Regions from separate parts of the Burkholderia cepacia complex sp. TUM26381 genome, predicted to be linked through region 2. Evidence: predicted binding sites of a transcription regulator. Region 2 holds the regulator's gene; each other region holds the start of a gene.
What was found. Region 2 encodes HrcA, which represses chaperone genes, less so after heat shock. Its sites were predicted from a motif close to TTAGCACTCNNNNNNNNNGAGTGCTAA; they were not measured.
Positions count from the first base shown of each region.

Region 1: a site for HrcA is predicted at 944-970, ahead of rpoH (RNA polymerase sigma factor RpoH). Genes of this name have one in related genera too.
Region 3: a site for HrcA is predicted at 1,129-1,155, ahead of ACWMMN_RS04155 (co-chaperone GroES). Genes of this name have one in related genera too.

Region 1 is NZ_CM172006.1:3,178,012-3,180,278, reverse strand. Features, by position in the region: gene rpoH (RNA polymerase sigma factor RpoH) at 1-880, opposite strand, end outside; gene ACWMMN_RS14950 (acyloxyacyl hydrolase) at 1,243-1,812, shown strand; gene ACWMMN_RS14945 (nuclear transport factor 2 family protein) at 1,858-2,241, shown strand.
Region 2 is NZ_CM172006.1:736,071-738,337, reverse strand. Features, by position in the region: gene hemH (ferrochelatase) at 1-231, opposite strand, end outside; gene hrcA (heat-inducible transcriptional repressor HrcA) at 367-1,389, opposite strand; gene ACWMMN_RS03495 (NAD kinase) at 1,521-2,267, shown strand, end outside.
Region 3 is NZ_CM172006.1:885,062-887,328, reverse strand. Features, by position in the region: gene groL (chaperonin GroEL) at 1-715, opposite strand, end outside; gene ACWMMN_RS04155 (co-chaperone GroES) at 762-1,055, opposite strand; gene ACWMMN_RS04150 (carbohydrate porin) at 1,736-2,267, shown strand, end outside.

The DNA of each region.
Region 1 (2,267 bases), 1.1 Mb from region 2:
GGCGGATACGTTCCGCGGACACGCCGAATTCGGCCGCGAGATCGTGCAGCGTCGAGCCGCCCGAGCCGTCGTCGTCGACGTGCAGCCAGCGTGCCTCGATGATGCGGCGGCTGCGGGCGTCGAGCGCCTCGAGTGCCTGCGCGATGCCGTCCGTCTGCAGCGAGTCGCGCTGACGCGCGGCGAGCACGGCGGTCGGCTCGTTGTGCGAGTCGGCCAGGTAGGCGATCGGCGCGTACGACTCCTCGCCGTCTTCCACCTGCCCTTCGAGCGCGATGTCGCCGCCCGACAGGCGCGTTTCCATCTCGGTCACGTCTTCGCGCTTGACGTTGAGTTCCTGCGCGAGGCCGTCGATTTCCTCGGGCGTCATCGCCTGCATGGACTTCTTGTGGCTGCGCAGGTTGAAGAACAGCTTGCGCTGCGCCTTCGTCGTCGCGACCTTCACCATGCGCCAGTTGCGCAGGATGTACTCGTGGATCTCGGCCTTGATCCAGTGGATCGCATACGACACGAGACGCACGTTCTGCGCCGGATCGAAGCGCTTCACGGCCTTCATCAGGCCGATGTTGCCTTCCTGGATCAGGTCGCCGTGCGGCAGGCCGTAGCCGAGATAGTTGCGCGCGATCGACACGACCAGACGCAGGTGCGACAGCACGAGGCGGCGCGCCGAGTCGAGGTTGTTGCCTTCGCGGAATTCGGTTGCGTACTGGCGTTCCTCTTCGGCGGTCAGCAGCGGGATGCGGTTGACGGCCTGGATATACGCGTCGATGTTGCCGAGCTGGCCGGGCAACATCGATTGGGCTGCGAGCGCCAGCGAGCCTGCCGATTCGGCCTTGGCCGGCGTCGGGCTCAGGGTATTCGGGAGGGTCAGGGCGTTGCTCACTAAAAAAACTCCTTTGGAATCAGGGACAAACCCCCGGTCTCGAATGAGATTCCGTGGGCCATCTTAGCACTCCCGCAAGACGAGTGCTAATTCCTTAGAGCGGGCGGGGGCATCCGAGTTCCCGGTTTTTCTATCGATCAAGTGGAGTCGATAGTCTAATCTGCGACAGGAGGCGCGACGCGAAGTTCCGTAAGCCGTTGTTTCTGATGACAATCAGTAGACGATTTCGATTTTTGTCGTTTTGGAAGGAAGCCATTTCGCTTCGTGATGCCGATCCGAAAAGTCCTTTACCATAACATTCAGTTCGCTCGGGCCAAGCCGTTGCGGCAGGCTCCATTCAACCCAAAAAGTTGGAGTGTCAGATGAACAATAAGAAGAATCGCCGGCCCCGCAGCCGGCTTGCGCTGCATGCATTGTTGGCAGCGTCACTTCTGGGCGGATCGGGTGCGGCGTTTGCGGATCGATGGGGGATCCAGGCGGGCGGCGGGTTTTCGGATCGTCGCGGGATCGACAAGGGCGATCTCGGCGTCGTGTGGGATCCGGGCTGGAACTGGTGGCAGGTCGGCGGCTGGCACTTCGCGTTTGTCGTCGAAGGGCACGTCGGGTACTGGCACACGGGCGGCAACGTCCACAGCAGCATCGGCGAATTCGGCGTGACGCCGATGTTCCGCTTCATCAGGAGCGCGGGGGAGATTCGCCCGTTCATCGAGGCCGGCGGTGGTGTCCGGCTTCTGACACACCCTACGATCTCGAACAATTTTTCGCTGTCGACCGCGTTCCAGTTCGCACCGACTGCGGGCGTCGGCGTGCAGTTCGGCCAACGGCAACAGTATCAGGTCGGCTACCGTTTTGAACATGTGTCTAACGCGGGTATCAAAGAGCCGAATCCTGGTATAAATTTCCACCAGTTCTACGTGCAGTACAACTTCTGATCCGTACGCCCGCGCACGGCGGGCGCGTTGCCGAGGAGTCAGGCGATGGCGAAGGTGATCGATGCGATCCGCGCGCTCGAGCGCGATCGGTTCCGGGCGATGGTGGACGGGGACGGCGAGGCGCTCGACGCGCTATTGTCGGACAAGGTGTTCTTCGTCCACACCAATGGCAAACGCGAAACCAAGCAGCAGTTCATCGACGCCATCGTCGCCGGCCGCCGCCGCTATCGCCAGATCGAAATCCAGTCTCAGGACGTGTTGCCCGTCGGCGACGAAACCTGCGTCGTCACGGGGCGCGCGTTGATCGAGATGGAAACGAACAACGGCGGTCTGGTCTTCCCGATTGCCTATACCTCCGTCCACACGCACGAGCAGGGCCGCTGGAGCCTGTTCGCGTGGCAGGCGACGCGGTGCGCGACCGAGACATGAGCGCGCATCGCGCTCCTTTTCATGTC
Region 2 (2,267 bases):
CGCGTATTTCTTCGCGGACGCGCGGCCGCGCAGCGGCAGGATCAGCGTGCGCAGCAGCACCTGCCAGACGGCCTGCGGAATCTCGACGACGCGCGGATCCGACAGGAATTCGGCGAGGTAGCGCCGCACCGCACGCGGCGTGGGCGCGTCGGGCGTGCCGAGATTGATCAGCAGCACACCGATGCGATGGGCAGCCGCGATGCTCGAAGGCGGCTCAAGATCGAAACGCATGGGCAAGAACGTGCTCGGGGCACGGGACCGGACGGCTCTCAATTATAGCGGGCCGCCCCGTGCCGTTCGGCCGACTGTCGGCGCGTGCGGCATTGCGACACGATGACGGGGCGGGATCAGGCTGCCGATTGCAGCCTATTGCTGGCTCAGCGTGAGCGACAGCAGGCGCGCGGTGATGTCGACGATCGGGATCACGCGGTTGTACGCCATGCGGGTCGGGCCGATCACGCCGAGCGTGCCGACGATCTGCCCGTTCACCTCGTAAGGCGCGGTGACGACGCTCATTTCCTCGATCGGCACGAGCGTCGATTCGCCGCCGATGAAGATCTGCACGCCCTGGGCGTGGCTCGACACGTCGAGCAGTTGCAGGAGGCCCGTCTTTTGGTCGAACACGTCGAACAGCTTGCGCAGCCGCGCCATGTCGGACGACAGATCCGCCACTTCGAGCAGGTTGCGCTCGCCGGAAATCAGCACGGTGTCCTCGGTGTCGGGCACCTCGGTACTGGCCGTCACGGCCGCGTGCATCAGCGTGGTCATGTCGCCGCGCAGCTGGTCGATCTCGTCGCGCAGGCGGCGGCGCACTTCGTCGAACGACAGGCCGGCGAAATGCGCGTTGATGTAATTGGACGCCTCGGTCAGCTGCGACGGCGAATAGTCGCGCGGCGTCGCGAGCATCCGGTTCTGCACGTCGCCCTCGGGCGTGACGATGATCAGCAGGATGCGCTTGTCGGACAGGCGCATGAACTCGATCTGCTTGAACACGTGGCTGCGGCGCGGCGTCAGCACGACGCCCGCGAACTGCGACAGGTTCGACAGCACGCTCGCGGCGGCCGCGACCACCCGCTGCTGCGGCTCGCCGGCCTGCAGCGTGTTCTGCACCTGCCGCGCGACGGCTTCGGCGTCGATCGGCGCCTCGACCGTCAGCATCGTGTCGACGAACAGCCGGTAGCCGCGCGGCGTCGGCACGCGGCCGGCCGACGTGTGCGGGCTCGACACGAGGCCGAGCTCCTCCAGGTCGGACATCACGTTGCGGATCGTCGCCGGGCTCAGCTCGAGCCCGGAATAACGGGACAACGTGCGCGATCCGACTGGCTGACCGTCGGCGATATACCGTTCGATCAGGGTTTTCAGGAGGGTTCGTGCGCGAGGATCTAGCATGGTGGAAAATTTTAGCGCAACCGCGCGACCGCGGCGAGTGGCGTCTCCCTCCGTTGCGCGGGCCGGCCCGATCCGGCCCCTTCGGCGCACAGCCGGTTCTTTTCGTCAACGAGCTATGGTGTAATGCCGGCATGAAAACCGGTAATCAGTTCAATACTGTCGCGCTCGTCGGCCGGAGCAACACGCCCGTCATCGCCGAGCCGCTCGCCACGCTGGCTGCCAGCATCGCGAAGCTCGGCTTCGAGGTCGTGTTCGAAGGCGATACCGCGCGCGAAATCGGCATCACCGGCTACCCGGCGCTCACCCCGGCCGAAATCGGGGCGCGAGCGGATGTGGCGGTGGTGCTCGGCGGCGACGGCACGATGCTCGGCATCGGCCGCCAGCTTGCGCCGTACCGGACACCGCTGATCGGGATCAACCACGGGCGGCTCGGCTTCATCACGGACATCGCCGCGGCCGACATGCACGCGCTCGTTCCCGTGATGCTGGCCGGCAAGTTCGAGCGCGAGGAGCGCGCGCTGCTCGAGGCGCGGATCATGCGCGACGGCGAACCGATCTACCACGCAATCGCGTTCAACGACGTCGTCGTGAACCGCAGCGGCTTCTCCGGGATGGTCGAGCTGCGCGCGTCGGTCGACGGCCGGTACATGTACAACCAGCGTTCGGACGGCCTGATCGTCGCGACGCCGACCGGCTCGACCGCCTACGCGCTGTCGTCGGCCGGCCCGATTCTTCACCCGCAGCTGGCGGGCATCGTGCTCGTGCCGATCGCGCCGCATGCGCTGTCGAACCGGCCGATCGTGCTGCCCGACGATTCGAAAATCGCGATCCAGATCGTCGGCGGGCGCGACGTCAACGTGAACTTCGACATGCAGTCG
Region 3 (2,267 bases), 150 kb from region 2:
GCTCGAGCACCGGCAGCAGATCGCGGATGTTCGACACCTTCTTGTCGTGCAGCAGCACGAACGGGTTGTCGAGAACGGCGACTTGCTTTTCCGGGTTGTTGATGAAGTACGGCGACAGGTAGCCGCGGTCGAATTGCATGCCTTCGACGACGTCGAGTTCGTCGGCCAGCGACTTGCCGTCTTCGACGGTGATGACGCCTTCCTTGCCGACCTTGTCCATCGCTTCAGCGATGCGATCGCCGATCGACGTGTCGCTGTTCGCCGAGATCGAGCCGACCTGTGCGATTTCCTTGTTCGTCGTGCACGGCTTGCTGATCTTCTTCAGCTCTTCGACAGCCGCTGCGACTGCCTTGTCGATGCCGCGCTTCAGGTCCATCGGGTTCATGCCCGATGCGACGTACTTCATGCCTTCGCGAACGATCGATTGCGCGAGGACGGTTGCCGTCGTCGTGCCGTCGCCTGCGTTGTCGCTGGTCTTGGAAGCCACTTCCTTGACCATTTGCGCGCCCATGTTCTGGAGCTTGTCCTTCAGCTCGATTTCCTTCGCGACCGACACACCGTCCTTGGTGACCGTCGGGCCGCCGAAGCTGCGCTCGAGCACCACGTTGCGGCCCTTCGGACCCAGCGTGACCTTGACTGCGTTGGCGAGAATGTTCACGCCTTCGACCATCTTCGAACGGGCGGAATCGCCGAATACGACGTCTTTAGCTGCCATCTTCTAACTCCTTGAATTCTTGGGAATATGTACCGTCGGAGGACGCTTACTTGGCGTTGACCACGGCCATGATGTCTTCTTCGCGCATGACCAGCAGTTCGTTGCCGTCGACCTTGACGGTCTGGCCTGCGTACTTGCCGAACAGGACGCGATCGCCGACCTTCACGTCGAGTGCGATCGGGGCGCCCTTGTCGTCACGCTTGCCCGGGCCGATGGCCAGGACTTCGCCCTGGTCCGGCTTTTCAGCAGCGGCGTCGGGGATGACGATGCCCGAGGCGGTCTTGGTTTCCTGATCCAGGCGCTTGACGATCACGCGATCGTGCAAAGGACGAAGGTTCATATTCACTCCTCTCTTGACTGAGATTGAAGAACGCTTAGGGAATCTGCCCGGCAAATCGCCCGGCAGAGAATTGTTAGCACTCTCGTGCAGCGAGTGCTAATTATATGGACGGGTTTTGACAAATTCAAGAAGGGGAGCCGGACGAATTTTCAACGCGGCGCGGCAGCGGGGAAAACACGCGAAAATTACAAAAAACCCTTTCACAACAAAACCCTTACCTACGCTACCCGGCCCGGAAGACGGGCCCGCGCAGCCCGCGAATCTCATCCAGCCCCGTTTGGACACCGGGTAAGCACGGAGTTCCTGCCCCCGCCGGCATCACGTCAAAAAACCTGCGCAGGCGCCGATTCCGTCCGCCGCAACGCGTCCGCTCCCCCGCCCGGCGACCGTCGCGCCCCCTTGCCCGGCGTTCCATCGCTCCGCACCGAAGCATTCATTTTCATTACGCCGATATTTACGTTTTTCCTCTTGAAAAACCCCCGTCGGACCCCACCCGTAAGCCCGCCCATTACATTCAGTAATTTAGATGCGAATCATTCTCGTTTACATTGACTTTCCCATTTGACACTCCTACGATGCGCCGCGTTGCGCTCTTCTTCATGCCCGGGCCGATCGGTGCCGAGCGTCGGGACAGCGACCAACAAGCAGGACTCCAAATCAATTAGAACCCGGGATTTGATATGAAGGTTGCATCGTTCCATGGAGACCGCATCCGCGCCCGGATGCGCCCCGCCGCCTGTGCGGCCGCGATCGCGTGCGCATCGTTCACGAGCAGCGCCGCATTCGCCGCCGCGCCGGTCGACGCGCAACCCGAAGCGCCCGAGGCCGATCTCGCGATCCAGGCGAAGCCGACCGACATGTGGACCGGCATCTGGACACGCCAGAGCCTGCTCGGCGACATGGGCGGCATCCGCCCGTGGCTCGGCAAGTACGGCGCGACGCTGCAGATCACCGAAACCAGCGAATACCTCGCGAACCTGCGCGGCGGCCTGAACCGCGGCGGCACGTACGACGGGCTGACGACGGCGACGCTGACGGTCGATACGCAAAAGGCGATCGGCCTGCCCGGCGGCACCTTCAACGTCAGCGCACTGCAGATCCACGGCAGCAACCTCAGCGCGCGGAATCTCGGCACGCTCAACACCGCAAGCGGCATCGAGGCGCAGGACACGACGCGCCTGTGGGAGCTCTGGTACCAGCAGTCGTTCCTCG